DNA from 4 places in the Rhizobium sophoriradicis genome. Region 1 is predicted to be linked to each of the others. Evidence: predicted binding sites of a transcription regulator. Region 1 holds the regulator's gene; each other region holds the start of a gene.
The links. The regulator PhoB, encoded in region 1, activates phosphate uptake and scavenging genes when phosphate is short. The targets are predictions, from matches to a motif close to TGTCATNNANCTGTCAT.

Region 1 (7,564 bases):
TCCTCGAAGGTCATGATGTCGGCCATGATCTGGCAGGGATGGGTATCATCCGTCAGCGCGTTGATCACGGGCACGGTCGCATGCTCGGCAAGCTCCAGCAGGCGCGAGTGCTCGGTGGTGCGGATCATGATCGCATCAACATAACGCGACAGCACCTTGGCGGTGTCGCCGATTGTCTCGGCGCGGCCGAGCTGCATTTCGGTGCCTGACAAAAACAGCGTTTCGCCGCCGAGCTGTCGCATGCCGACGTCGAAGGAGACGCGGGTGCGCGTCGACGGCTTTTCGAAGATCATCGCCAGCATCTTGCCGGCGAGCGGCTTGTCACCCTGGCCTGCCTTGAAGGCCTGCTTGCGGGCAAGCGCATCGTTCATGATGGTTCTGAGGTCGGCCGATGTGACGGCCGAAAGATCGAGGAAATGTTTAGGAGCCATGTTCTTACCTGTCGTGCGCCCGAAGGCGGCAATCCCTTCAAGCCGTCTTCTTGACCTTGGAGGCGCGGATGCTCTCGGCGGCGCTCTCGAGGCGGGCGAGACCCTCGCGGGCTTCCTCGGCGGTGACGACGAGCGGCGGAAGAAGGCGGATGACGTTGTCACCTGCCGGCACACCGAGCAGATGCGCCGCGCGGATCGCCTGCAGCAGCTCGGCCGAGGGTACGGCCGCCTTGACGCCGAGCAGCAGGCCCTCGCCCCTGATATCCTCGATCACATCGGGATAACGGTCCTTCAGCGAGGCCAGCCCCTGACGGAAGACCAAGGCGACGTCGCGCACATGTTCCAGGAAGCCGTCGGCGAGGATGACGTCGAGCACGGCGCCGCCGACGGCCATGGCCAGCGGATTGCCGCCATAGGTCGAACCATGGGTGCCGGCCTTCATGCCGGAGGCGGCCTCAGCAGTGGCAAGGCAGGCGCCGAGCGGGAAACCGCCGCCGATGCCCTTGGCGACAGCCATGATGTCGGGTGTGATGCCCGACCACTCATGGGCGAAGAGCTTGCCGGTGCGGCCAACCCCGGTCTGGACCTCGTCAAGGATCAGCAGCAGGCCTTTCTCGTCGCAGATCCGGCGCAGCGCCTTCATGAACTCAGCCGTGGCGGGGCGCACGCCGCCCTCGCCCTGCACCGGCTCTATGAGGATTGCCGCCGTCGCATCGGTGATCGCGGCGCGTACCGCTTCGATGTCGCCGAACGGCACCTGATCGAAGCCCGGCGTCTTGGGGCCGAAGCCTTCGAGATATTTCTCCTGGCCGCCGGCGGCGATCGTCGCAAGCGTGCGCCCATGGAAGGCGCCTTCGAAGGTGATGATATGGAAGCGCTCGGGATGGCCCTTGGAAAACTGATAGCGGCGCGCCGTCTTGATCGCGCATTCGAGCGCCTCGGCACCGGAATTGGTGAAGAACACCTTGTCGGCAAAGGTGGCGTCCGTCAGCCGTTTGGCCAAGCGCTCCTGGCCGGGGATCTCATAGATGTTGGAGAGGTGCCAGACCTTGTCGGCCTGCTCCTTCAAGGCGGCGACCACATGCGGATTGCCGTGGCCGACCGAGGTGACGGCGACGCCGGCGCCGAAATCGAGATAACGCTCGCCGCTTTCGGTGATCAGCCATACGCCCTCGCCTCGCTCGAACCGCAGCGGGGCACGAGAATAGGTGTCATAAAGCGGCGCGGCTTCGGCCATGGCGCGGTCTCCCGATCAGTGTGTTGTCAAGCACGGACTCCGGCTAAGAAAACTGGGCCCGAAAAATCAAAAATGCCGCCTTTCGGCGGCGATCGGTACTATTTCCTTTTCGCGCTGCAATGTCAACAAAACTGCGCCCTTAGCGCATGCAGCAAGCTTGTACAGCGGCATTTTCAGCCTTCAACAGGCATTATTGCAGAAATGACACGCAGGGGCAGCAAGTTGGGGAAAACTACGAATTCGATTCATCCGGATTCCCGCGACTCTTGTCACGGAGTCAGCCTCACACTAGGTTAAAGTTCAATTACTAGACTGCATGCGGCGGAACTAGTCACCAAAATTGATCAAGCGTTTCTTGTTTCGGAGGCTTCCGGGACAACGGTGAGGGATTCTGCCATCACCAACGCAAAAGGTGGAGACAGGGCATGAACTGGACAGACGAGCGGGTCGAGAAACTCAAGAAGCTGTGGTCCGAAGGGCTGAGCGCCAGCCAGATCGCGGCACAACTTGGCGGCGTGAGCCGAAACGCCGTTATCGGCAAGGTGCACCGGCTGAGCCTTCCCGGCCGCGCCAAGGCGGGCGGCACTGCCACTGCGGCGCGCACGCCGAAGCGCCAGACATCTGCGCCGCGCGCGCCGAACTACGCCTCCCGGATCACCACCCGCACCGTGACCCGGCAGCAGGGCGCAACGATGCTGAAGGAAGAGATCGAGATCGAAACGATCGAGGAAATGGAATACGTGCCGAAAGGCAACGTGGTCGTGCCGATTTCCCGCCGCCTCGGCCTGACGGAGCTGACCGAACGCACCTGCAAATGGCCGGTCGGCGATCCTCTGAAGGACGACTTCCACTTCTGCGGCTGCGAATCCCCGGACAATTCACCCTATTGCAGCTATCACCAGAAGCTCGCCTATCAGCCGGTCAACGAACGCCGCCGGGCGGCAGCGCGGGTCAGCTGAGCGGGCGACATTGTTGAGATGCAAAAACGGGCTGGAAGGCCCGTTTTTTGTTTGAGTGTGTTGGGTGTGGCTGCCCCTCATCCGCCTGCCGGCACCTTCTCCCCGCCTGCGGGGCGAAGGGATATGCCGCACCCTCTCGGTTTCTCACCAAGCTCTCGTGGGGCACGTCCCCTCGCCCCGTTTACGGGGAGAGGGCTAGGGTGAGGGGCGGAGCTTGCTCGACTTTGTCAGAAACCCCTCAGGCTTCCATCGAATAACCGGCGCCGCGGACGGTGCGGATGACGTCCTGCATGTTGGAGAAGTTCAACGCCTTGCGCAGGCGGCCGACATGGACGTCGACGGTGCGTTCGTCGACATAGATATCGTGGCCCCAGACGCCGTCGAGCAGTTGCGAGCGGGAGAAGACGCGGCCCGGCGACGACATCAGGAATTCCAAGAGGCGGAATTCGGTCGGGCCGAGGCGGACTTCGCGGCTCTTGCGATGGACGCGGTGAGTTTCGCGGTCGAGCTCGATATCGCCGCATTTCAGCACCGAGGACAGCACCTCCGGGCGGGCGCGGCGCAGCATCGCCTTGACGCGGGCGACGAGCTCGGGGGTCGAGAACGGTTTGACGACATAATCGTCGGCGCCGGTGGACAGCCCGCGGACGCGCTCGCTCTCCTCGCCGCGCGCCGTCAGCATGATGATCGGCAGCCGTTCGGTTTCCGGCCGCATGCGCAGGCGCCGGCAGAGTTCGATACCGGAGACGCCGGGCAACATCCAGTCGAGGATGAGAAGATCGGGCGTTCGCTCCTGAAGCCTGATTTCGGCCTCGTCGCCGCGCAGGATGGTATCGACTTCGAAGCCTTCCGCTTCGAGATTATAGCGGAGAAGCACGCTGAGGGCCTCTTCGTCTTCAACAACTGCTACTCTCGGGATCATGCGTGTCCGTCTCCTCGCGCACGATCCTTAAACCGGGGGTGATTTAAGCAAGGGATCCCGCGCAAAATCAAAAATTGGCTGCAACCTCTTTGCGCGCCCGGACGGGCGCGCACGCAATAGGCTGGGTCCGGCACGGTTATTCCGTGGCGGCACCGACGGTGTTGGCGCTGTCGTCCTTCGGACGGTCGCCTTCCGGCTGAGCGCCGGTCGCCATGTAGTAGATCGTTTCAGCGATATTGGTGGCGTGATCGCCGATGCGCTCGATGTTCTTGGCGCAGAAGAGAAGATGCGTGCAGCTGGTGATGTTGCGCGGATCTTCCATCATATAGGTCAGGAGTTCGCGGAACAGCGAGGTGTACATCGCGTCGATCTCGTTGTCGCGCTCGCGAATGGCGGTCGCCTTGTCGGCGGCGCGCGTCGTATAGACGTCGAGCACTTCCTTGAGCTGGACAAGGGCCAGCTCGGACAGGTGCTCAAGACCGCGGGCGAGCTTGCGCGGAACGCCGGTGCTCTGCACGGCGATGACGCGCTTGGCGGTGTTCTTGCCGAGGTCGCCGACACGTTCGAGATCGGCGGCGATGCGGATCGAACCCATGATTTCGCGCAGGTCCGAGGCCATCGGCTGACGACGGGCGATGGTGACGATCGCCTTGTCGCCGATTTCGCGTTCGGTGTGATCGAGGATCACGTCGTCGGAAATGACCTTCTGCGCCAGCGCGGTGTCGCCGTTGACCAGGGCGCGAACGGATTCGGCGACCATCTGCTCGGCCAGGCCGCCCATTTCGGAAATCCGCCTGGACAGGAACTTCAGATCATCATCATAGGCAGAATAAATATGTGTTGATGCCATGGGGCTTTGTCCTCGAATAACGGGAAGGCTTCGGATTGCCGCAATCAGCCGAAGCGACCCATGATGTAGTCCTGGGTGCGTGGATCGTCCGGGTTGGTGAACATCTTGTCGGTGTCGTTCTCCTCGACAAGGTTGCCGAGGTGGAACATGGCGGTGCGCTGCGACACGCGCGCCGCCTGCTGCATCGAGTGGGTGACGATGACGATCGTATAGTTCTCGCGCAGCTCGTGGATCAATTCCTCGACCTTGGCGGTGGCGATCGGGTCGAGCGCCGAGCAGGGCTCGTCCATCAGGATGACTTCAGGACTGACGGCGACGGCACGCGCGATGCACAGGCGCTGCTGCTGACCGCCGGAGAGGCCGGTGCCGGACTCGTGCACACGGTCCTTGACCTCGTTCCAGAGGCCGGCGCGCTGCAGGCTGGACTCGACGATCTGATCGAGATCGGCCTTCGACTTGGCCAGCCCATGGATGCGCGGGCCGTAGGAGACGTTTTCATAGATCGACTTCGGGAACGGGTTCGGCTTCTGGAAGACCATGCCGACACGGGCGCGCAGCTCGACGACGTCGATGTCGGGATCATAGATATCTTCGCCGTCTAGGGTGATCTTGCCGGCGACGCGGCAGCCCTCGATCGTGTCGTTCATGCGGTTGAGGCTTCGCAGGAAGGTCGACTTGCCGCATCCCGAAGGGCCGATCAGCGCGGTTACGGTGTTTTCGCGGATGTTGAGGTTCACATCGAAAAGCGCGCGCTTCTCGCCGTAGTAAACCGAGACATCCTGGCCGATCATTTTATACGGGACGTTGCTCATCTTCTGATCCAGCGCCTTTTCAACTGCAGCTTCCGTCAACATGTTCATGATGTTTAACTCCGTTTACCAGCGGCGCTCGAAGCGACGACGCAAGAGGATGGCACCCATGTTCATGACGATCAGGAACAGGAGCAGGACGATGATGGCACCCGAAGTACGCTCAACGAAGGCACGTTCGGCCTCGTTCGCCCACATATAGACCTGCACCGGCAGGGCCGTCGAGGGCTCGAGCGGCGTGGCCGGCGCGTTGGCGACGAAGGCGACCATGCCGATCAAAAGCAGCGGCGCGGTTTCGCCGAGCGCATGCGCCAGGCCGATGATCGTGCCTGTCAGGATGCCGGGCATGGCAAGCGGCAGGACATGGTGGAACACCATCTGCATCTTCGAGGCGCCGAGGCCGAGCGCTGCGGCGCGGATCGACGGCGGCACGGCGCGCAGTGCCGCGCGGGTGGCGATGATGATCGTCGGCAAGGTCATCAGCGTCAGGACCAGGCCGCCGACCAGCGAGGCCGAGCGCGGCAGGCCGATGAAGTTGATGAAGACGGAAAGGCCGAGCAGACCGTAGACGATCGAGGGAACCGCGGCGAGGTTGTTTATGTTGACCTCGATCAGGTCCGTCAGCTTGTTCTTCGGCGCGAACTCCTCGAGATAGATCGAGGCGGCAACGCCGATCGGCAGCGAGAGCACCAGCACGATCAGCATCAGGTAGAGCGAGCCGATGAGGGCGACGCCGAGGCCGGCAGCTTCCGGACGGCTGGAATTGCCGTTGACGAACAGGCCGGTGTTGAACTGCTTGTGGAGAGCGCCGCTCGCCTTCAGCTGGTTCATCCAGGTCACCTGCTTGTCGTTGACCTTGCGGTTCTTCTCATCGACGGAGAGATCGATCTGGCCCTTGTTGGCGCTGTCGATATTGGCGTCGGCGAGCAGCGAGACATTGACCGTCTTGCCGATGAGCGAGGGATCGGCGACGACCATATCGCGCAGCTGGATCGGCGCGCTCTTGGAGAGCATGGCGGTCGCCTCGCGCACGTCAGGCTTGCTCGACGCATTGATGTTCAGCTGCTTGACGATCGCGTCGCGCAGCAGAACCGGGTAATTGGCGGCGACCAGCACCGAAGGATCGCTCGCACGCTTGTTATCAGGATCGATCGTCTTCTCGGAGAATTCGATCGGCAGGGTGATCGCTGTCTGCTGGAAGGCAGTGTAGCCTTTGCCGATCACCGTCCAGAGCAGGATGAACAGGAAGACGAGACCGAAGGTGATGGCGGCGATGCCATAGGCCTGGAACCGGCGCTCGGCGGCGTAGCGGCGTTTGATGCCGATATCGCGGCGGGCTGGCGCCTTGGATACCGTGACGCCTGATGTGGGAGAAACAATATCCGTCATTCGTACTGCTCCCGGTATTTGCGCACGATGTAGAGCGCGTAGATGTTGAGGCAAAGCGTGATGCAGAACAGCGTGATGCCAAGGGCAAAGGCAACCAGCGTCTGCGGCGAGGTGAACTCGAGGTCACCGGTCAGCTGGTTGACGATCTTGACCGTCACCGTCGTCATCGGCTCGAAAGGATTGATCTGGATGCGGGCGGCGACACCGGCGGCCAGGACGACGATCATGGTTTCGCCGATGGCGCGCGAGGCGGTCATCAGCAATGCGCCGACGATGCCGGGAAGGGCCGCCGGCAAGACCACCTTCTTGATGGTTTCGGAGCGCGTGGCGCCGAGACCGAGCGAACCGTCACGCAGCGCCCGCGGCACAGCGGTGATGATGTCGTCCGACAGCGAGGACACGTAGGGGATCAGCATGATGCCCATGACGATGCCGGCCGTCAGAACGCTCTGCGCCTGGATAAAGCTCGCATAGTTGCCGGAGAGCAGGCCGCTGATCTGCGCGGAGAAATCGCGCAGGAACGGACCGACGGTGACGAGCGCGAAGAAGCCGTAGACGATCGTCGGAATGCCGGCCAGCACTTCGAGAAGCGGCTTGGCGACGCCGCGCACTTTCGGCGAGGCGTATTCGGCCATGTAGATGGCGGCGAAGAGCCCGACCGGCACGGCGACCAGCATGGCGACCAGGCCGATATAGAGCGTGCCGAGCAGCAGCGGGATCAGACCGAACTGGCCGAAGGACGAGCTGCCGGCGCCGGCAAAGCGCGGATCCCAGACCGTGCCGAAGAAGAATTCGCCGGCGGGAACGACGGCAAAGAAACGCGTGGCTTCCGACAGCATTGACAGCACGATGCCGACCGTCGTCAGGATGGCGATCGAGGAAGCGAGCAGCAGAGCCCAGAGCATGACGCGCTCGACGCGGTTGCGGGCGCGGAAGCGGGGCGCGATGGCGCGCAGCGCGTAGAAGG
Region 2 (7,564 bases), on a different replicon from region 1:
CATGCGCGGATTGGGTGATTACAGCGAACGGGCCGGCCACATCATCGTTTTGGGCTGGCAAGAGGGGCAGACATACCAAACCCTGCGGCTGCTGCATTCCGAGCGGCACGCCAACGAACCGATGACGGTGCTGGTCGCCAAGGACCTGCCGGAAAATCCCGCCAGCAATTATGCCGATTATATCCGCACGGAACGGCTTGCCGATGCCGACGCTTTGCTGCGGGCCGGAGTGGCCCAGGCGCGTGCGATCATCGCACGCGGAGCAAATGACGATGAAACGCCGGCCGCGGTTCTTATCGCCGAAGATCATGCGCCCAATGCCCATATCGTGGCCTATTTCGCCGATGACCGCACAGCGCAAATGGTCAAGCAGCGTCGGCCGCGCGTCGAGGCGGTGGGTTCGCTCGCCGAGGAGCTTCTGTCGCGTGCGGCACGTGATCCGGGCTCTTCGGAAATCGCCGCACGGCTGTTGTCGGCAGCCTCCACCGACACTGCCTTTTCTCTGGCGGTGCCGCCCTTGCATACGCCGCTGTCCTATGGCGACGTGTTTTTGAGCCTCAAGCGTCGGCATAATGTGACGCTCGTGGGCATGCTGAGCCACGGCGTGACTGACCTGAATTGCCGGGACGAGACGCTGATGCAGGGCGGCGATACCCTTTACTACATCAGCGGAATACGGCTAGATCCCGCTGCCATCGCTTGGGCTCGAATGGGAGACGTGACATGATCGGCTGGTTCGGCGGAGACAAGAATGAGAAGCCCTTACCCGAAGAGCTCGGCCCGTTGAGCGTGGCCATCGGTGGGGCGCTTGAAATTGATTTCCTCTCCCTTGAAGCCGATGCTCTGGGCGGCGAGCCGGCCATGCCGCTGCCCCGAAGCGGGCCATTCATCATTGCCGGCTACGGTGAGGTTTCGCTCGATGCAGCGACGGTTCTGTCGCGCTACTACGATGAAGAGAACCGGATGATTCAGGTGATGTCGGCGTCGGGCAAGCCGGGTGAAGCAATCGACGACATCAGCTTTTATCAGCCTTGGGACAGCGTGGTGCCCGCCGGCCAGAGCGAATGGAGCCGCTGGACCGGGTCGAGCGGCCTGATCGGTCAGCCATCCTATGATGCCGATGGAATCCTCTTTAACCGATTCTGGGGCGACGGTCCGGAGCGGGCGCAGTTGGTGGAATTTGTCGAAAGGGTCAATGATGGTGAAGCGCAGCGCTCCATCCATCAGACCTGCATGCTGTATTACCGCCCGCTGGGGTCGACGCGCGAAATGCTTCTGATCAATGTCGAGCGCGATCTGGATCTCGGGCAGAGCCAGGCGGGCAGCTCGGTGGAATTTCTGATCGGTTACGGACTGGCTCCGGCCGACGTTCGCCGCGTCTGATGGGCCTAGCAATTTTCAACGGAGGATTTTTTTGATGCTCGACTACGTGGCGGGCTTGCCTGCCTTCCTTGGTTATTTCGCCGTCGGTCTTGCCGCATACGGAGTTTTTGCGGTGATCTACACCTGGTTGACCCCGCAAAAGGAGGTGCAGCTCATTCGCGCGGGCAATCTTGCGGCCGTCACGGCCTTCTTGGGCGCCCTTGTCGGTTTCAGCCTGCCTCTGGCTTCGGCCGCAGCCAATTCGGTCAGCATCGTCGACTATATCATCTGGGCGGTAATAGGCATTTTGGCGCAGATCCTCGCTTTCTATATTGCCAATTTCACCATGAAGGACCTGCATGAAAAGATCACCGCCGACGATATCGCCGCCGGCATATGGGGCGGCGGCATCGCGCTCGTCGTCGGTATTCTCAACGCCGCCTGCATGACCTATTGAGGGAGGGAAAGATGCGCAGACGCATGAGCGGGCACAGGCGACCTTTCCTGGCCCTTGGCACTATCGCTGCCTCGACCCTGGCTTTGTCCGGTTGCGGCGATCAGACTCCTTCGGAGGTAATGTTCACCTCCGTCGACCAATGCGTGGCTGCAGGAATGGATCGGCAGGTCTGCCAGGCCGGCTATCAGGATGCGATGCGCGCCCATCTCGCCGTCGCGCCACGTTTCAATGGCATGGCCGCCTGCGAGGCCGAATACGGTACCGGCCAGTGCACCGAACAGCCGGCCGGCACTGTCCCGAACAATAGCGGCGGAGGCGGCAGCTTCTTCGTGCCTTTCCTGGCAGGCTACATGATGTCTTCGGCGCTAAACAACATCGGCGATTATTACGATTATCGCCGGCGCCAGGAGCAGAGCGGTTCCTATTACGGTTCGACGCCGATTTATCGCAACCGCTCGGGACAGACGGTCACAACCACCGTTCGCTCAGGCGGTGATAGCGTGACTGTGCCCTCGCGCCAGAGCGTCAAGCCGGTCAATGTCAATACCCGCACCGTTGCCCGACAAGGCTTCGGCGGCCGGTCGTCTTTCAGTTTCGGCGGTTGACATGAAGCGCATCACCCTCCCGGCGCGTCCTGACTGGCGTGACAAGGCGCGCGCCGTCGGCTTCGGATTTCATGTCATGTATGGCGAGCCCTACTGGCTCGATGATGCCGCCTATACGTTCACGCTCGATGAGATCGAGATGCAGATCGAGGAGCCCAGCCAGGAACTCCATGATATGTGCATGGATCTGGTCGGCGAGATCGTCAGCAGCGAAGAGTCGCTCGACAGGCTGGCCATTCCGGAAGACCTGCGCGATGTGGTGCAGCGGTCGTGGCAGCGCCGCGACCGGCACCTCTACGGCCGTTTCGACCTTGCCTATGATGGCATTGGCCCGGCCAAGCTACTTGAATACAACGCCGATACCCCCACCTCGGTGTTCGAGACCGCTTATTTCCAGTTCAACTGGCTGACCGATCAGATTGCTTTGGGTGTTTTGCCCAAGGATGCGGACCAGTATAATTTTCTGCAGGAAAGCCTCGTCGAGGCATTCGACCAATTTCCCAAGGAGTCGATTTTCCACTTCGCGGCGATAACCGACAATGAGGAGGATCGAGGCACGACGGTCTATCTCATGGATTGTGCGGTCCAGGCGGGCCATCGCGTCGAGCTTTTGGATATTCGGGAGATCGGCATTGATGCGCAGGGCCGCTACACCGACCTCAAGGATCGGGTGATAGACCGCTGCTTCAAGCTGTATCCATGGGAGTTCATGCTGCGCGAGCCCTTCGCTCGCGAGCTGGCGCGCTCTGGCGATGTTTTCGTCGAGCCCGCCTGGAAGGCCGTGCTTTCCAACAAAGGGCTTCTGCCGCTGCTCTGGAAGCGCTACCCCAATCACCCCAACCTGCTGCCCAGCTATTTCACCGATGACCCGGCGGCCTCGACCCTCACCGACTACGTGCGCAAACCGCTGTTGTCGCGAGAAGGCGAAAACGTGACGATCTTTCGAGACGGGCGGGAATTGGTTTCCGCGCCCGGCGACTATGGCGAGGAAGGCTTCATCGTTCAGGCCTATGCACCGCTTTTCGAAACCGATAACGGCTTTGCCGTGCTCGGCAGCTGGATTGCCGGCGACCGCGCCTGCGGCCTTGCTGTCCGCGAGGACCGCTCGCGCATAACCGCAAATCTATCGCGTTTCGTGCCGCACGTCATAGTCGGGTAAGTCGATCGGCTGAGGCCGCAGTTCCCTTCCATAGGTCCGGAGCGGGGATGTCGTCTATGCGCATCGGTCGCACAGGCAGCATTTCGAAGTGCTCTTTCTGATCCATCGTGGCCTGGCATGTCACAAGTCACTTCATTTCATAAAACTGTCACCCAACCTTGGCATAGCTCGATCGATTTCCGATAACGCGATCCGAGGGGGGATTGATGCACGACGGAATCTATCGCGTGCTCTTTCTATCGCGCCGCAATTCCGCACGTAGCGTGATGGCTGAAGCAATCTTGAACAAGATTGGCAAAGGACGGTTCAGAGCATTCAGCGCTGCCGTCGATCCGGCGCCGGTGATAGAGCCTACCGTTCTGCAGCTGCTTCGGAACGCAGACTACCCGATCGAAGATATAAAGCCTCGGCATTTCGGGGCCTTTGCGGATGCTGGCGCCGCCGACCTGGATTTTGTCTTCACTCTCAGCGCTACTGCCGCCGGCGAAGCGCCTCCGGAATGGCCGGGCCTGCCGATCACTTCGCATTGGCGCTGTCAGGACCCGATCCTCGTCGAAAATGAGGGTTGGCAACGCAATCAGGCCTTGATGCAGGTGCTGGCTGGGCTGGAGCGCCGCCTGAACATCTTTATCAATCTGCCGTTTGCGTCGTTGGACCGCATGAGCCTGCAGCACCAGATCAAAGGCATTGGTGATGCGGAGAGGACTTAGTCAGAAAGAGCCGCTTTCGGTCGATGCATCGAGCGTCGTTGCTGACTGATGGGCGAGCAGGTACTCGCTTCCACCGCAGTCATGCTCCCGCTTGCGCGTCGGAGGCGGAAAGGGTGTTGGAGTTGGCCAGTTTCCAAAATGACCCTTCGAAACGGATTCATCCCTCATGCCAACAGCTATTCGCTCATCATCCGGATGTGATCTTACGGAGATAAAGCCGCTGTTGGAATCGTTCCAAGAAGCCACAAAGGAGAAGCGCCATGGCTAATATCGACACCAGCAAATTGTCCTGGGACGAATGGGATGAATTGCAAAATCCCCCGCCGGCCGAAACCGATTTCGATCGTGTCGTCGAATCGGCTGTTTCGCGCCGTGGCTTCCTCGGTGGCATCTTGGCTGTCGGTTCGGCTGCCGCCGCGATGGGGACGCTCGGCAGTCTGATGTCCTCCACCTCGGCCCAGGCGCAGGACGCTGCTTCGCGCTTCGCGTTCAAGCCGATTCCCATCTTCACCGACAACACCGTCCATGTCCCGGAAGGCTATGCCTGGAAGCCGCTCGCAAAGTGGGGCCAGCCGCTGTTTTCCAACGTTCCGGATGTCGATCCTGCCAACGGCGTCAGCCTCGAAAATTCGGATAAGGTCTTCGGTGAAAACACCGACGGCATGGAACTGTTCGTGATCGGCGGCCGTCAGGTCATCGCCGTCAACCATGAATATGTGAACAACGAAATCAATCTTCCGCACAACGAAAAGGGCATGCCGAAGAGCGCGGACGACGTGAAGATCCTGCAGAACCTTCAGGGCGTCACCGTCATGGAAGTCGCCGAAGGCGAAAACGGTTGGGAAATCGTGCTCGACAGCCCGTTCAACCGCCGTATTACGCATCTGACGCCGATGAAGATGTCCGGTCCGGCCGCTGGTTCCGACCTTGTCAAGACCGCCGCCGATCCGAACGGCACCGACTGTCTTGGGACCTTCAACAATTGCGGCGCCGGCAAGACGCCTTGGGGCACCTATCTCACCTGCGAGGAAAACTTCAACGGATATTTCGGCTCGTCCGATCCGAACTTTGCCATGCCCGACGACTTCAAGCGCTACGGCATCGCCGCCGAAACCCGGTATGGCTACGAGGTTTTCGATCCCCGTTTCGACGTATCGAAAAACCCGAACGAGCCGCGCCGCGCCGGCTATGTCGTGGAAATAGACCCGTCCGATGCTACGTCCACCCCGATCAAGCGTACTGCGCTCGGCCGCATCAAGCATGAGAACGCCGCCGCAGTGATTGCCCGCAATGGTCGGGTGGTCGTCTACATGGGAGACGACGAACGTGGCGAGTTCCTTTACAAATTCGTTTCCGACGGCATCTACGTGCCAGGCGGCGACACCTCCAAACTGCTTGACGATGGCACGCTCTACGTCGCCAAGTTCGTCGATGACGGCAATGGCGAGTGGTTGGCGCTGACGCCGGAAACGACCGGCATGAAGATGGACGAGATCTGCGTCTTCACCCGGCAGGCCGCCTCCAAGGTCGGAGCCACGACCATGGACCGCCCGGAGTGGGTCGCCGTCAACCCGGTCGCCATCGAGGCCTATTGTGCGCTCACCAACAACACCAATCGTGGCGTGAAGAAGAATGCCGGCGGCGACGAAATGCCGGTCGGCGGCGCCAACCCGCGCGAGAAAAACGCCTACGGCCAGATTGTGCGCTGGTATCCGGAAAGTGAGGACCATGCCGGCGGCAAGTTCAAATGGGACCTGTTCGTCATGGCCGGCAATCCCGACGTTCACAAGGATGCCTATGCCGGCTCGTCCAACATCAATTCCGGCAACATGTTCAACTCGCCTGATGGCATGATGTTCGACTCGACCGGTCTCTTGTGGATCCAGACGGACGGCGAAGACACCAACGAAGGCGACTTCCTCGGCCAGGGTAACAACCAGATGCTCGCCGGTGACCCGGCAACCGGCCGCATCGAACGTTTCCTCACAGGCCCGAAGGGGTCCGAAGTCACCGGCATGACCTGGTCTGCGGACAAGCGGACGATGTTCGTCGGCATTCAGCACCCCGACGCGCCCTTCCCGGATGGCGAAGGCAAATTGCCACGCTCGACCATCCTAGCGATCAAGCGTGCCGACAACGCGCTTGTCGGATAGCCGCCTTCTCGACAATAGCTGGGGGCGCTGGTTCAGCGCCCCTTAGCTCTGTCTCGAACATCGCCGTGAGCTACGGCTCGTTGATCTGATGGCCTTGGCGCGATTTCCTGGCGGTTTGCTTAGGTGTGTCTCATCCATCATTTGCTGCTGACGAATGGAACACCAGGATCGAAGCGCACACGTCGCTCCTGATGCGAGGCCGGCCAGCGATGCGGGTTGACGGGCAATATGCGAGCGAAGATCGACACAGCTAACCGTCGCCGCGGCCTGGGAGCGGACGATCAGTGCCGCCAAAGCGCACGACAATGGCAACAGAACCTACAAGTATGTCCCGCTAACCTAAAGCTCGAGGTGCGTTGCGGTAGCGGGCAGCACGCATCAACGATACTTTTTAGGGCTGTACCACCACGTTGGTAAAACCCCCATCGGGATGCGTTACGACATAGTCGAGCGCCTCGTTTACTTCGCTTAGCTGAAACGTTTGATGACCTAAGCAACCAAGGTCGAGCGTGCCGGCTGCTACCATTCCGGCCATTTGTTGCCCCTCCTGCGTGGTGAACCACTTTGACCCGATATATTGCGTTTGGTTCACCATGAGATCGACCGGGTCGAAGCTGATTTGTTCGCGCGTTCCACCAACCAAGACCATTCGGCCGCCATTGTTGAGGGAGGCAGCTGCGTCCTTGGATAATGACGATGGTGCCGAGGTCGCAAGGCATTCTAAGACGATGTCAACGCCGATCCCACGGGTTGCCGCCCGGGCCCAATCGGCAACCGAGCCGGAATGAATCGAGAATGTCTCGATCCGATTAGGCGAGAGCGCCTTCAACCGCGCCAATGATACCTCATCGCGAGCGACCGCGAGGATTTTGGGGACCCCCAATGCAATCGCCAGAAGCACAGCGCTGACCCCCAGTGTACCGGTAGCACCAAGAACCAGTAGCGTACTGCTCGGGCCAGCGCCCCCTTTCAGAAGACCTGAGTAGGAGGTACCCATATATCCGAACCGTGTGGCTTGATCGAAGCTCATCGTGGCCGGGAGCTCGACCACGCTGGAAGCCGGAGCCACCAAGTATTGCGCCAATCCTCCCCAAGGATAGCGGCGAAACACATCCGGT
Region 3 (7,564 bases), 1.2 Mb from region 1:
CAGTGATGGATCTCTATGCCGTCGCCTACAAGATCAGGCAGGATACGCTGCTCGTCTACGAGCCTCTGATCGTCGTCACCATCTTCTATGTCTGCCTCACCATCGTCATCACCCGCGCCTTTCGCATTGTCGAAAGGCAGGTGCCGGCGAGGCGCTGACGCTCTTTTGCAATTATCGGAGAATGCAATGTTCAAAGGATCGATCACGGCGCTCGTCACGCCCTTTCTCGACGGCAAGGTTGACGAGGAGGCCTACACTTCGCTGGTGGAGTGGCAGATCGCGGAGGGCAGCCATGGCGTTGTTCCCTGCGGGACGACCGGCGAGAGCCCAACCCTCTCGCATGCCGAGCACAAGCGGCTGGTCGAACGAACTGTAGAAGTGGCGAGGGGGCGAGTTCCCGTGATCGCTGGCGCTGGTTCGAACAGCACCGACGAGGCGATTGATTTTTCCCGGCATGCGCAGGCGGCGGGTGCCGATGCGCTGCTCATCGTCGCGCCCTACTACAACAAACCGACCCAGGAAGGCCTCTACCAGCATTTCCGAGCCATCGACGCAGAAGTCTCCCTACCGATCATTGTCTACAATATTCCTCCACGCAGCGTCATCGACATCTCCGTGGATACCCTTGCTCGGCTCAGGCGGGATTGCCGTAACGTGGTCGGCGTGAAGGACGCCACCGCAAATCTGCTGCGTCCGTCTCTGGAACGCATGGCGTGCGGCCGCGATTTCAACCTGTTGTCCGGGGAGGACGGCACAGCACTTGGCTACATGGCGCATGGCGGCCACGGCTGCATTTCAGTGACCGCCAATGTTGCGCCCCGGCTTTGCGCTCAATTCCAGACGGCATGCCTTTCGGGTGATTTCCGCCGTGCACTGGAGCTTCAGGATCGGTTGATGCCGCTCCATCGCGCGCTTTTCCTGGAGACCAATCCGGCAGGGCCGAAATATGCGCTCTGGCGCCTGGGCCGGATGCGACGCGATATGCGCCTGCCGTTGGTCACCGTCTCGCTCGGGGTGGAGGCCGAAATCGATCTGGCCATGCGCCATGCCGGCCTTCTGACTGATTAGCTCCATTGCCGCGCAGACAACTCCTCCGCACGCCTCAAGCGGCTAGCGAGATTACACGGCTGAAAACGACGCCACCTCCCTCAATTCAAGGGAACGAAATTGCAGGAGAATGCGATGACCGCAACAAGACTCTCAGATCTGCCCGCGCGCGGCATCGACCAGCACAAGGTGGTGCCTGCCGCAAACGCTGGGCAACCTAGTCGAGAAACCCTGGCGCTGAACGGCGGGCTCGTCATCGACCCGGCGACGAAGGCGATCGCCCCGAACATTTCGATGTCCGTCAACAATGTGTTGACATCTGGCGACGGCCCATTTTCCGCCGATGGCGTCGACGACCTGACGGCGCTGCCCTTTCTCTATGCGCGCTGGACCAACCCGACCGTGCGCCAACTGGAACAGCGCCTCGCCGCGCTCGAAGGGGCCGACGACGCGGTGGCCACAGCGACGGGCCTCGCCGCGATCGGAGCCACCTTCTTCACCTTCCTCAAGAAGGGCGACCATCTGATCCTAAGCGATATTTGCTACGCCGGCGCCAACGAGCTCGCCCGGCGGATATTGCCGGACTACGGCATTGAGGTTACGCCGGTCAACATGTCCCGCCCCGAAGATGTGGCGGCCGCCTTCCGGCCCAACACGCGGCTCGTCCATTGCGAAAGTCCGTGCAATCCGATCCTGCGCCTGACCGATCTTGCGGCCATTGCCGAGCTTGCGCGAAAACACGGGGCTTTGATGTCGGTCGATTCGACGCTTGCCACCCCGGTGGCCACGCAGCCGCTCTTGCTTGGCGTGGATCTCGTCATCCATTCGCTGACGAAGTTCATCAACGGCCATGGCGACGCATTGGGCGGGGTTGTCTGCGGACGGAAGGAATTGGTGGAGAAAATCCGCTCGCGCGCCGGCGTCTATCTCGGTGCGGCGATGCCGGCCATGAACGCCTGGCTGATCATGCGTGGCATCGATACGCTGTTTCCCCGAATCCGCACGATCTCGGAGTCGGCCGCGAAAATCGCGGCCTTCCTTCAGGGCCATTCCGCTGTGGAGGCGGTGACCTATCCCGGACTTGCCTCCCATCCCCAGCATGATCTGGCGAAGCGCCAGATGGGCATGTTCGGGGGCATCTTGACCTTCCAGGTGAGGGATCCCGGCCAGATGGCGCAACAACTCGCTGAGCGCCTCAAGGTTGTCCATTATGCGTTTTCGCTCGGTCATCAGCGCTCGATTGTCGTGTTGCTCGACACGCAAGAGATCATGAAATCCACTTACCAGCTTACCGGCGAGCAGCTTGAGGATTATCGCCGTTTTGCGGGCCACGGCGTGTTCCGCCTGTCGGTTGGGCTGGAAGCGACGGACGATCTGATCGTGGATCTCGACCAGGCTATTTCCGTCTGAGCGAGAAAGGAGAAGGGGCCATGGCGATAACGCGCATCGAGACAGATCTCTTGGGTAGCCGGGAATTGCCGGCCGATGCTCTGATCGGTATTCATACACTTAGGGCTGTCGACAACTTTGATATTTCCGGCATTAAACTCCAGAATTTTCCGGAGTTCCTCCAATCTTTCGCAATGATCAAGAAAGCTGCCACCGCAGCCAATCTGGAGCTAGGGTTGCTCGATCCCGTAATCGCGAGGGCGATCGATCGAGCCTGCGACAGGCTGATCGCCGGTGAAATCCTGGCGCCGCATTTTCCGATCGATATGATGCAAGGCGGGGCCGGGACCTCGACCAACATGAACGTCAACGAGGTCATCGCCAATCTGGCCCTTCAGGGCATTGGCCGGTCGGCTGGCAGCTACGACACCGTCAACCCGAACGATCACGTAAACCTTTGCCAGTCAACCAACGACGTCTATCCGACTGCGATCCGGCTGACGATATTGCGGGAAAGCGAGACACTCTGCTCGGCGCTATCTGCTCTGGTCGCCGCCTTCCGGCGCAAAGGGGAAGCCTTCGCCGATATTGTGAAGGTCGGAAGAACGCAGCTTCAGGACGCTGTACCAATGTTCCTTGGTCAGGAGTTCGAAGCCTTCGCCGAAACGCTGGAAGAGGACATCGAGCAATTTCTCAGCGCGGCTGAGTTGATGCGCGAGGTCAATCTGGGCGGAACGGCGATCGGCACCGGCGTAAACGCACCGGTGGGCTTCTCGGCTGTGGTCTGTGCGCACCTATCCACGATCTCCGGCATTGCCGTTCGTCCGGCGCGAAATCTCGTCGAGGCTACTTCCGATACTGGCGCTTTTGTTTCGGTATCGGGCATGCTCAAACGGATGTCGGTGAAGCTCTCCAAGATCTGTAACGACCTTCGCCTCCTGTCGAGTGGTCCGCGGGCCGGCTTTGGCGAGATCCGTCTTCCGGTTATGCAAGCGGGCTCTTCAATCATGCCGGGCAAGGTCAACCCGGTGATCCCTGAATTGCTGAACCAGATCAGCTTCCAGGTAATTGGCAACGACCTGACGGTCACACTCGCCGCCAGCGCGGGGCAACTGCAGCTGAACGCCATGGAACCGGTCATCGTGCTCAACATTCTGCAATCCATGCGGCTATTGGCGAGAGGAATGGATACACTTCGCACTCGCTGCATCGACGGAATCGAGGCGGATCCGCAGCGATGCCGGGCGCTTCACGACGGTGCTCTCATTCTTGCCGCAGCACTCAATCCCTTCGTTGGATACGCCCGGGCAGCCGCGCTTGCCCGAACCGCGCTGGCGGAAGGAATTCCGCTGCGAGAGGCGGTCGAGCGCGACAGCGGTTTGCCTACGGCTCAGATCGAGATGATCTTCGGCATGAAAACCATCGAAACTAACGAGTCGGCGCGGCATTGAAGGGAAGGGAAATGGCTGTTTTCACGGATCTGTCGGAGGCGGACTGTGGCCGGATCGCGACAGCCTATCGCCTAGGAAGCCTTACATCGGTAATCGGCATTGCCGATGGCGACGCCGAAACCACCTACCTTTTCCGCTCCGGGCGCGGCGAGTTCATCGTCACCCTGTTCGAAAGCGGTGCCGAACCATTTGACGTCGAACGCGCCTTCCAGACTATGGAAACGCTCTCCGGCGCCGGCATTCCTTGTCCGGCAACCTTGCGCACTGATGTCGGTGCGGCCACGATCACCGTGGCGGGCAAGCTTGTCGCGGTTGTCGGTTTTGTGCCAGGTTCTCGACTAAGCGAAGCCACTCCCGGCAAATGCCATGCCCTTGGCACCTGTGTCGCGCGGATCCATCAGACGCTGGGGCGCTCAAGGAATAGAGTGCCGCTCGGCCTGCCGACGGGCCCCGTGCACGGTGCGCTTAATCGCGATAACGTCTTCTTCGTCGACGAGATGGTGAGCGGTGTCATCAATTTCCGCTTTCGCCATAATGATGTTCTGATCGCCGAACTCGCTGAGGTCATTTTGCATTGGGCTGTGACAGCAGACGGCACTCTCGAAAGGACGCTGGTCCGCGCATTGCTCGCTGGGTACGAAGACATCAGGTCCCTCAACGAAGCGGAGTGGCGGGCCGTGCCGGCTTTCGTCATGGCAGCGGCCGCCACCGTATTTGCGCGGGATGGCAGGCTAACCGATCTCGAAGCCGCCACACAGCGGGTCTTTCTCTCCGCCAAGAATTGCATTGAGGAAATCCGGCCATGAAGCGAACCCTCGACCGATCCGACGAGCGCATCCTCACCGAGCTAACCCGCAATGGGCGGATTCCCCACGCGGAACTGGCCGAAAAAGTCCACCTGTCGCGCAACGCCGTTCGCCAACGCATCGAGCGATTGGAACGCGACGGGCTGATTCAGGGCTATACGATTGTCGTGGGCGAGGGAAAACCGCGGGCCGCAGCCATCACAGCGATGATCTTCGTGTATCGCCACGACCGCATGCGCGGCGGCGACGTCATTCAGACGCTCAAAGGGATACCGGAGGTCATCTCCTGCGACATTATGAGCGGTGAATTCGACCTGGTAGTGCGGGTTGAAGCAAGCGCGGCAGACCGCATCCGCGAAATCTGGCAAGAGGTTTCGGCGCTACAAGGCGTGCGCGACACGCTGACGGCATTTGCCCTGTCTTCGATGATCAAGCGTTGAGCGAAGTGGGCGGCAGGTCAATGGCATAACCAATACACGGCACGCTTGCGATTTGACGGCATCGGGATTCTGTCATTGAAGGGATGTAGTTACATTTTTTCGGCCACTACAGCGCCGAGTTCGTCCTCGCAAAAGCGCCAGCCGCGATGCCGCGAGCATCGGGCTGGCGCAATTCTGGTGTCAAATCACCGGGTCTTGCAAATTTTAGGCGGAATGGATGGATTTACCTCTTCATACGCAAGATGATCGGCCGGCGACCCTTGGGAAGATCAGTGGACGGATGACTTGAGACGCTGAATCTCGTCCTTGATGCGCAGCTTGCGGCGCTTGCATTCGGCAATTTCCGTATCGGAGATAGAGGGAGCTGTTCTGAGCGCGTGCAGCTCCTCTTCGAGAGCAACATGCTTTTTCTGGAGTGATTCAAGATGAGCTTGAACTGTCATTTGACCCTTCCTTCCTCTTACCCTCCCCGGCCATCATCGTCGGGGATCAAGGTGTCAACGCGCCGGACTGTGACATATTTTTGAAGGCTTGTCGAAGGCGAAAAGATGAAGATGAGATGGCAAATTCATGATCAAGACTAACTAGCCGTTACCCGTATTTGGTGATAGGAGCTTGCGGAAATCATCGGCAGATCGGACAACATCCGAAGACGACAACGGGGAATGCATATGGCCGATCAGGAACAGGCGGAAATCAGGCTCATCGTGGCGCGTCTGCGTCAGGAGCACGAGGATTTCGACGCCGCGATCAACGCCATGATCGAGACCGGATGCGACGCTCTGCGAATCCAGCGCATGAAAAAGAAGAAGCTCGTTATCAAGGACAAGCTCTCCAAGCTGGAAGATCAGATCGTCCCTGATATCATCGCCTGATCGCATCGCCCGATCGCATCGCTTGGAGGAATAGCGGCAACGATGACAGACAGACCACCCGTCGCCATTATCATGGGCAGCCAATCCGATTGGGAAACCATGAAGAACGCGGCCGACACTCTGGAAGCCCTGGAAATCCCTTATGATGCGCGCATCATCTCGGCGCACCGCACGCCCGACCGCATGGCGAATTTCGCCAAGGGCGCACGCGCCGAGGGCTTCAAGGTCATCATCGCCGGTGCCGGCGGTGCCGCCCATCTGCCGGGCATGACCGCATCGATGACGCCCCTGCCGGTCTTCGGCGTCCCGGTCCAATCGAAAACCATGTCCGGCCAGGACAGTCTGCTGTCCATCGTACAGATGCCGGCCGGCATTCCTGTGGGAACGCTCGCCATCGGCAAGGCGGGCGCCGTCAACGCCGCCCTTCTCGCCGCCGCCGTACTTGCCCTTTCCGACGAAGAAATCGCCGAGCGGCTCGACGAATGGCGCGAACGTCAGAGTGCCAGCATCGCCGAATACCCGATGGACGACCAATGACTGTAAGAACGATCGGCATTGTCGGCGGCGGCCAGCTCGGCCGCATGCTGGCGATCGCCGCCGCCAGACTGAATTTCCGCACGGTCATTCTCGAGCCGCAGGCGGACTGCCCGGCCGCTCAGCTCGCCAACCGGCAGATCACCGCCGCCTATGATGATCCGGCGGCGCTGGCCGAACTTGCCGCCGCCTGCGATGTCGTCACCTACGAATTCGAGAATGTGCCCGTCGCGGCCGCAGAAACGCTTTCGGCAAGCATTCCCGTCTATCCGCCGCCGAAGGCGCTGGAAGCCGCTCAGGACCGCCTGGTCGAAAAGCGCTTCCTCAACGATTGCGGCATCACCACCGCCGGCTTTCACGCGATCGACAGCCAGGCCGATCTCGAGGCGGCACTGAAGGATTTCGGCGGTCAGGGCGTATTGAAGACCCGCCGGCTCGGTTATGACGGCAAGGGACAGAAGGTTTTCCGTTCAGTGGCCGACAGCCCTGATGGCGCCTATGCCGCGCTCGGCGGCGTGCCGCTGATCCTCGAAAGCTTCGTCGCCTTCGAACGCGAGGTCTCGATCATCGCCGCGCGCACCGCGGAGGGGACGGTCGTCTGCTTCGATCCCGCCGAGAATATACACCGCAACGGCATCCTCCATACCTCGACGGTTCCCGCCGCGATCTCCACAACGACGGGCGAAGCCGCACGTCGTTCGGCCGAAAAAATCCTCGCGGCATTGAACTATGTCGGCGTCATCGGCATCGAATTCTTCGTGCTTGCCGACGGCGGCCTGATCGCCAACGAGATGGCACCGCGCGTCCACAATTCCGGACATTGGACCGAGGCGGCCTGCGCCGTCAGCCAGTTCGAGCAGCATATCCGCGCCGTCGCCGGCCTGCCGCTCGGCGATGGCGCCCGCCATTCCGACTGCGTCATGCAAAACCTGATCGGCGACGATATCCTTGCCGTTCCCGACTGGCTGCGACGCCCCGATACGCTGGTCCATCTCTACGGCAAGACGGAGTGGCGCCCCGGC
Region 4 (7,564 bases), 740 kb from region 1:
GAGAATGATCACGCCGCGCACCGCGCTTGCTTTTCGCCTGGCGCTGCGTGAGCTGCGCGGCGGCATTCGCGGCTTCTACATCTTTCTCGCCTGCATCGCGCTCGGCACAGGGGCGATTGCCGCCGTCAACTCGGTTTCACAGTCGATCACCGACACGATCGCCTCGCAGGGACGGGAGCTCTTGGCCGGCGACGTCCGCTTCGAGCTCAACAACCGCGAGGCAACACCGCAGGAAATGGCTTTCCTCGAAGGTCTCGGAACCGTCTCGGTGTCGACCGGTCTGCGCTCGATGGCCCGCAAGCCTGATGGTTCCGACCAGGCGCTGGTCGAAGTCAAGGCCGTCGACGACGCCTACCCTCTCTATGGCAGCTTCGCGGCCGAGCCGGATTATCCGCTCGCAGCCCTGCTTTCGGCCCAAAGCGGCACCTATGGCGCGGTCGCAGCCCCGCTGCTGCTCGATCGGCTTGGCCTTGCGGTCGGCGACGAATTGCTGCTCGGCAATGTCAAACTCAGCATCACCGGCACTGTCAAGACCGAGCCGGACGCCCTTTCCGAAGGCTTCGGCTTTGCGCCGCGCCTGCTCGTCAGCCGCCGGGCGCTCGATGCCTCGGGCCTTATCCAGACCGGAAGCCTGGTCGAACATGCCTACAAGATCCGGCTGGAGGACAGGAGCGCGATATCGGGCATCCAGGCGCGCGCCTCAAGGGAATTCCCCTCCGCCGGCTGGGCGATCCGCACCAGCGACCGGGCCGCGCCCTCGCTTACCGAAAACATCACCCGCTTCTCGCAGTTCCTGACGCTGGTGGGCTTGACCGCGCTGATCGTCGGCGGCGTCGGCGTCGCCAATGCGGTGCGTGCCTTCCTCGATTCCAAACGCACCACCATCGCCAGCTTCAAATGCCTCGGTGCGCCGGCCGCCGTCGTCGTGCTGATCTATCTGTTCCAGATCACCATCATCGCCCTTGGCGGCATCATGATCGGCCTCGTCGTCGGCGCCCTGTCGCCGATCTTCGCTGCGCAGTTCCTGGCGCAATTCCTGCCGGTGTCCACAGCGCCGACGCTCTATCCCGGCGCCCTGCTGCTAGCGGCGCTCTTCGGCATCCTGACAACGCTCGCCTTCGCCATCCTGCCGCTCGGCCATGCCCGCGAGGTGCCGGCGACGGCGCTCTTCCGCGAGCAGGGCTTCGAGGCCCGCCGCCTGCCGTCCTGGCCCTATATCCTGCTGGCCGCCCTCTTCATGGCAGCGCTTGCCGGCCTTGCCGTCCTCACCGCCTATGATCGCTTCATCGCCGTCGTTTTCGTCGGTGCGATCGTCTTCGCCTTTGTCGTGCTGCGCCTCGTCGCCGCCCTGATCGCCTGGCTTGCGCGCCGCAGCCCGCGCGTCAACTCGCCGGCGCTCAGGCTTGCGATCGGCAACATCCACCGGCCCGGCGCCCTGACGCCCTCGGTGGTGCTGTCGCTCGGCCTCGGCCTGGCGTTGCTGGTGACGCTGACCTTGATTGACGGAAACCTGCGCCAGCAGCTGACCGGCCGGATGAACGAGGGCGCGCCGAACTTTTTCTTCGTCGATATCCAGAGCGCCGAGGTCGACGCATTCCGCAATCTCGTCCAGGCGCAGGCGCCGAAGGGCAAGCTCATGGAGGTGCCGATGCTGCGCGGCCGCATCGTCGCCTTCAACGGCGAGGATGTCAGCAAGATCAACGTGCCGGCCGCCGGCCGCTGGGTGCTGAACGGCGATCGCGGCATCACCTATGCCGACACTTTGCCGGAAAATGCCGCGCTGACCGAAGGCAGCTGGTGGGACAAGGATTACAGCGGCGAGCCGCTGGTCTCCTTCTCCTCGGAAGAGGCGCATGAACTCGGCCTGAAGATCGGCGATACCGTCACCGTCAATGTGCTCGGCCGCAACATCACCGCCAAGATCGCCAATCTGCGCCGCGTCCAGTGGGAATCGCTGTCGATCAATTTCGTCATGGTCTTCTCGCCGAACACTTTTCGCGGCGCGCCGCACGCGTGGCTCGCGACGCTGACCGATCCCGCCTCGACGCCGGCCGAAGATGCGGCGATCCTGAAATCCGTCACCAACACCTATCCGACGATCACCAGCGTGCGCGTCAAGGACGCGATCGATATCGTCAACCAGCTCGTTGCGCAGCTTGCGACCGCGATCCGCGCCGCCGCCTCGGTGGCCCTGATCGCCTCGATCCTCGTCCTTGCCGGGGCGCTTGCCGCCGGAAACCGGGCGCGCACCCACGATGCAGTGGTGCTGAAGACGCTCGGCGCCACCCGGGCCATGCTGATCCGCGCCTTCAGTTACGAATATCTGATCCTGGGTCTTGCGACCGCGATCTTCGCGCTAATCGCCGGCGCCGCCGCCGCCTGGTTCATCGTCGCCCGCATCATGCGCCTTCCCTCGGCCTTTCTGCCCGATCTGGCGGGGCTGACGCTGGTGACGGCGCTCGTCCTGACCGTCGGCATCGGCCTCATCGGCACTTGGCGCATCCTCGGCCAGAAGGCGGCGCCCGTTCTGCGCGAGCTTTGACCGGATAGCGACGCCCAAACCCTTCACCTTACGGCGATTTAACCGGCCGGGCCTTTGCAAGCCTCTTGTTTGCGAGGGGCGAAGGCCTCATATTGTCTGCAGGCATGCTGGAGCTCCGCAGCGGCGCCCGGGTCGAAAACCCCGACACCGTATCTCCATCGGAGCTTGTAAGAGGAAACTATGGCTGATCTTCGTAACTATCAAAGCCGCGCTCAGACCGGCGAGATGATTGATCAGGGCCTGCGCGCTTATATGCTCAAGGTCTACAACCTGATGGCGCTGGGTCTGGCGATCACCGGTGTGGCCGCATATCTGTCGTTCCAGCTCGCTTTCGCCAATGGCGAGATTACCGCTTTCGGCCAGGCGATCTACCTGAGCCCGCTGAAATGGGTCGTCATTCTGGCGCCGCTGGCTCTGGTGTTCTTCCTGAGCTTTCGGATCCATAGGATGTCGGTGAGCGCCGCCCAGACGACCTTCGCGATCTATGCCGCGCTCGTCGGTCTGTCACTCTCGTCGATCTTCCTGATCTATACCGGTCAGAGCGTCGTTCAGACTTTCTTCGTCACCGCCGCCTCCTTCGGCGCGCTGTCGCTTTACGGCTACACGACGAAGCGTGACCTGTCGGCAATGGGCTCGTTCCTGATCATGGGCCTCTTCGGCCTGATCATCGCCTCGATCGTCAACATCTTCCTGGCCTCGTCGGCGATGCAGTTCGCCATCTCGGTGATCGGCGTGCTGATCTTCGCGGGCCTCACCGCTTACGACACGCAGCGGATCAAGGAACTCTACTACGAAGCTGATGACGTCGCTGTTGCCGGCCGCAAGGCGATCATGGGCGCACTGACGCTCTATCTCGACTTCATCAACCTCTTCATGTTCCTGCTGCAGTTCATGGGCAACCGTAAATAAGCAGGTCCATTACGATCGAAAAAGGCGGCTTCGGCCGCCTTTTTTGTTGCGCCGTTTTCGCAGGGATGGTTTTAGAGGAGCTCCGCCCCGCCGCTGGACCAACTGCCCGATGTCCTTCCTTCTGCGCGACGCCTCTCAAGCCGATATCCCCGCCATTACCGGGATCTATCGCGACTCCGTCCTGAACGGCGTTGCAAGCTACGAGATTGCGCCGCCCTCCGAGGCCGAGATGTTGCAGCGTTTTGCCGCCATCGTCGGCCAGCAATATCCCTATATCGCCGCAGCCGATGACGACGGAAACTTCCTCGGCTACGCCTATGCCTCGGCCTTCCGCACCCGCCCGGCCTATCGTTGGATGGTGGAGGATTCGGTTTACCTGGCGCCCGAAGCCCGCGGCCGCGGTATCGGCAAAGCACTGATGAGCGAATTGATCGACCGCTGCACCGCCCTTGGTTTTCGTCAGATGGTGGCCGTCATCGGCGGCGCAAGCCCCGCCTCGATCGCGCTTCATCTCAAGGCCGGCTTCGTGGAGGTCGGCCTGATGCAGGGCACAGGCTACAAGCACGGCCGCTGGCTTGACACGATGCTCATGCAGCGCAGCCTCGGCGAGGGCATGACGACCGATCCGGATCCAGCCGTCTATCCCGGCACGCTGTTCGCCGGCTGATGAGGCTTATTGATCGACCAGCTTCAAGGCCTTGTCGAAGACCTTGAGGACTAGGTTCAGCTCGTGTCCGCGCTTCAGGATCATGCCGTTGACGTTGATGACGGAATAGGCGCCTTGCTTGGCGGCGAGCTTCGGGTTTTTTTCGATTCGGAAGAGCGGCATTTCGCCGGAGCGCTTGAAGACGGAAAACACCGCCTTGTCCTTCAGGTGATCGATAGCGTAATCGCGCCATTCACCCTCACCGACCATGCGGCCGTAGATCCAGAGGATCGCGTCGAGTTCGCGCCTATGGAAAGTCACCGGCAGCGGATCTTTGCTTTGTTTGTATTCCCTGAGATCGACGACGACTGAGGAACTATTGTCGACGGAGCGGTTTCCGCCGTGTCGCAAATCCGGCTGATCTGTCATCAGTCTCCCGAGGCCTCCGCTTGTGACAGGGGAATGACAGTTTGCCCGAGCCGCCACAAATTGCAAGAGTGCGGCCCGTCACATTCAGTCGCAGCCGACAGTGGACAGGTCGCCGCTTTCTCGGCAGCGCCGCATTTCAGTCAAAACAGCGCCTCATTTGCAGGAGAATTATGCATCCCGGTTTGGCGCCAGCGCGCCAAAGGGCCCGGCGGAGCGTATCGACCTTAACCCCAGCCCCGAATACGCTCAGCCGGGCCGCCCGGACCTTCATCCGTAAGCGGATGCGACTCAGATATTTTTGCCCGCCATCACCACGGTCGCGCCAAGGATCGCGGCCGGATCGCCGTCCGCGGTCGCCGACTGCAGCAGGATAGCGCAACCCTCGAGCTGCGGCCGCTGCAGGACGGTTGCCGGCAGCGTCAGACTGGTCGCCTTGCCATCCCACATGCCGACCGTTTCGACATTGGTGACGCTGTGCAGATACGAGAGCTTCTTTCCGCTGTTCTCGCCTTTTTCGACCTCAATCGTCTTTTCCTTGTCGAAATAGACCATCACGACATTGGCTTTGCCCTGTCCCGCTCCGATCTTGATCTCCAGCTCGTCGCCGCGCATCGATGCGCTGATAGGAACAGTCAACCCGTTGCCTTCGCCGCTATAGGTGTCGATCCTGCTGTTGATGCCGTTCAAATCGGAGCCGGCCAGGTGGCCGCGTCCATTGACGATGGCCTGCGGCGTGTAGACGTTGCTGCGGCCCATCGTCCTGGCATAGCCATATTGCCGCTCGGTGTTTTCCTTCGAACTCAGCGTATCGGCCCAGCCGAGATAATTCCAGTAATCGACGTGATAGGCGAGCGCGATGACATTTCCCTGGTTCACCAGCTTGCGGAAAGCCGCATCAGCCGGCGGACAGGAGGAGCAGCCCTGCGCCGTGAACAGCTCGACGACGCCTTTCGGCGTGCCGTCTTCGGCATGCAGCGGCCCTGCGAGAGCAAGACCGGCCAATAGCGGGATCAACAAACGGGGGGACATTCACCTGCACCTCTTTTTCAGCGTCGCCAGCGTGTTGGGAACCGGAGGCTCTGAGATATGAACGTACGAATAATCCTTCCGGGTCCAAACGAAAAGTCACGAACGGGTGAGACGCAGCACGACCGGAAGCCGCAGAAAACAAATCATCGTGAGCCCGCTCGAATGCCGCCGCCGCAAAAGAAAAGCCGCCGGAAATTGCTCTCCGGCGGCCCTGATCATGTCAGGCTCTTAACAATCAGGCAGCGAGATCGCGCAGGACCGTCTGCAGAATGCCGCCATTGTTTAGGTAAATCACCTCGTCGAGCGTATCGACGCGCGACAGCAGCGGAACGTCCTTAACGGTGCCGTCGCTATAGGTGATCTTGGCGATCTTCCGCTCGCGCGGCTTGATCTTGTCCAGGCCCTCGATGGTGACGAGTTCGTCGCCCTTGAGGCCGAGGCTCTGCCAGGTCGTGCCCTCTTCGAAGACGAAGGGGATGACGCCCATGCCGACCAGGTTCGAGCGATGGATGCGCTCGAAAGACTGGGCGATCACCGCCTTGACGCCGAGCAGGTTGGTGCCCTTGGCCGCCCAGTCGCGCGAGGAGCCGTTGCCATATTCGACACCGGCGAAGATGACGAGCGGCACGCCTTCGGCCTTGTACTGCATCGCCGCGTCGTAGATCGAGGTCTCTTCCTTCGACGGGTAGTGGATGGTGTAGCCACCTTCCTTGCCGTTCGGGCCGAGCATGTGGTTGCGGATGCGGATGTTGGCGAAGGTGCCGCGCATCATCACTTCATGGTTGCCGCGGCGCGTGCCGTACTGGTTGAAGTCGGCAACGGCAACGTCATGACCGATGAGATAGGCACCGGCCGGCGATGCCGCCTTGATCGAACCGGCCGGCGAGATGTGGTCGGTAGTGATCTTGTCGCCGAACAGGCCGAGGACGCGCGCACCCCTGATGTCGGCGACGCCGGTGCCCTTCTTGCCCATGCCGACGAAGTAGGGCGGGTTCTGGACATAGGTCGAATTGTCGTCCCAGGCATAGGTCTGGCCCGGCGGAACCTGAACGGCCTGCCAGTTGACGTCACCCTTGAAGACGTCGGCATACTTGCTTTCGTAAAGCTCGCGGGTGACGTATTTCAGGATGAATTCCTGGACTTCCGCAGAGGTCGGCCAGATATCCCTGAGATAGACCGGGTTGCCGTTCTGGTCCTCGCCGATCGGCTCGTTGGTCAGATCCTTCTGCACCGTGCCGGCAAGCGCGTAGGCGACGACGAGCGGCGGCGAAGCGAGGTAGTTCGCCTGGACGTCAGGCGAAATACGGCCTTCGAAGTTACGGTTTCCGGAGAGCACGCCCGATACGATCAGGCCCTTGTCGTTGATCGTCTTCGAGATCGGCGCCGGCAGCGGGCCGGAATTGCCGATGCAGGTGGTGCAGCCGAAGCCGACGAGGTTGAAGCCGAGCTTGTCGAGATCGGCCTGCAGGCCGGACTTGGCAAGATATTCGCCGACGACCTGCGATCCCGGAGCGAGCGAGGTCTTCACCCACGGCTTGGTCTTCAGGCCCTTGGCAACGGCGTTGCGGGCGAGAAGGCCGGCAGCGATCAGCACCGACGGGTTGGAGGTGTTGGTGCATGAGGTGATGGCGGCAATCGCCACGTCGCCATGGCCGAGATCGAAATCCGTGCCCTCGACCGCATAGCGGTTAGTAAGCTGGCCGGGCTTCTTGTAATCGGCATCCATCGAGCCGGCGAAACCGGAAGCGATGTTTTCGAGCGCGATGCGGCCTTCCGGACGCTTCGGGCCGGCCATCGACGGCACGACATCGCCGAGGTCGAGTTCCAGCGTGTCGGTGAAGACGAGGTCGGAACCGTCTCCTTCGCGCCACATGCCCTGGGCCTTCGAATAGGCTTCGACCAGCGCAATCCGGTCATGCGTGCGGCCGGACATGGTGAGGTAGTTGATGGTTTCGCCGTCAACCGGGAAGAAGCCGCAGGTGGCGCCGTATTCCGGACCCATATTGCCG

Region 2: the regulator PhoB is predicted to act here: its motif matches at 3,719-3,735, upstream of N2597_RS25755 (arsenate reductase/protein-tyrosine-phosphatase family protein).
Region 3: the regulator PhoB is predicted to act here: its motif matches at 5,682-5,698, upstream of N2597_RS17085 (YdcH family protein).
Region 4: the regulator PhoB is predicted to act here: its motif matches at 4,549-4,565, upstream of N2597_RS19255 (DUF2794 domain-containing protein).

What each region holds. Positions count from the first base shown of each region.
Region 1 is NZ_CP104152.1:158,213-165,776, reverse strand. It holds gene argF (ornithine carbamoyltransferase) at 1-431, opposite strand, end outside; gene N2597_RS00810 (aspartate aminotransferase family protein) at 469-1,668, opposite strand; gene N2597_RS00805 (GcrA family cell cycle regulator) at 2,094-2,627, shown strand; gene phoB (phosphate regulon transcriptional regulator PhoB) at 2,866-3,549, opposite strand; gene phoU (phosphate signaling complex protein PhoU) at 3,686-4,399, opposite strand; gene pstB (phosphate ABC transporter ATP-binding protein PstB) at 4,444-5,259, opposite strand; gene pstA (phosphate ABC transporter permease PstA) at 5,275-6,597, opposite strand; gene pstC (phosphate ABC transporter permease subunit PstC) at 6,594-7,564, opposite strand, start outside.
Region 2 is NZ_CP104154.1:40,285-47,848, forward strand. It holds gene N2597_RS25730 (ion channel) at 1-727, shown strand, start outside; gene N2597_RS25735 (YjfK family protein) at 724-1,383, shown strand; gene N2597_RS25740 (DUF350 domain-containing protein) at 1,418-1,819, shown strand; gene N2597_RS25745 (DUF1190 domain-containing protein) at 1,831-2,424, shown strand; gene N2597_RS25750 (glutathionylspermidine synthase family protein) at 2,426-3,583, shown strand; gene N2597_RS25755 (arsenate reductase/protein-tyrosine-phosphatase family protein) at 3,790-4,293, shown strand; gene N2597_RS25760 (PhoX family protein) at 4,554-6,446, shown strand; gene N2597_RS25765 (alcohol dehydrogenase catalytic domain-containing protein) at 6,838-7,564, opposite strand, start outside.
Region 3 is NZ_CP104152.1:3,455,655-3,463,218, forward strand. It holds gene N2597_RS17055 (ABC transporter permease) at 1-158, shown strand, start outside; gene dapA (4-hydroxy-tetrahydrodipicolinate synthase) at 187-1,068, shown strand; gene N2597_RS17065 (trans-sulfuration enzyme family protein) at 1,183-2,457, shown strand; gene N2597_RS17070 (aspartate ammonia-lyase) at 2,478-3,887, shown strand; gene N2597_RS17075 (phosphotransferase) at 3,899-4,693, shown strand; gene N2597_RS17080 (Lrp/AsnC family transcriptional regulator) at 4,690-5,133, shown strand; gene N2597_RS17085 (YdcH family protein) at 5,403-5,576, opposite strand; gene N2597_RS17090 (YdcH family protein) at 5,805-6,008, shown strand; gene purE (5-(carboxyamino)imidazole ribonucleotide mutase) at 6,051-6,545, shown strand; gene N2597_RS17100 (5-(carboxyamino)imidazole ribonucleotide synthase) at 6,542-7,564, shown strand, end outside.
Region 4 is NZ_CP104152.1:3,919,671-3,927,234, forward strand. It holds gene N2597_RS19235 (ABC transporter ATP-binding protein) at 1-2, shown strand, start outside; gene N2597_RS19240 (ABC transporter permease) at 1-2,542, shown strand, start outside; gene N2597_RS19245 (Bax inhibitor-1/YccA family protein) at 2,723-3,451, shown strand; gene N2597_RS19250 (GNAT family N-acetyltransferase) at 3,561-4,118, shown strand; gene N2597_RS19255 (DUF2794 domain-containing protein) at 4,125-4,526, opposite strand; gene N2597_RS19260 (DUF1223 domain-containing protein) at 4,815-5,555, opposite strand; gene acnA (aconitate hydratase AcnA) at 5,791-7,564, opposite strand, start outside.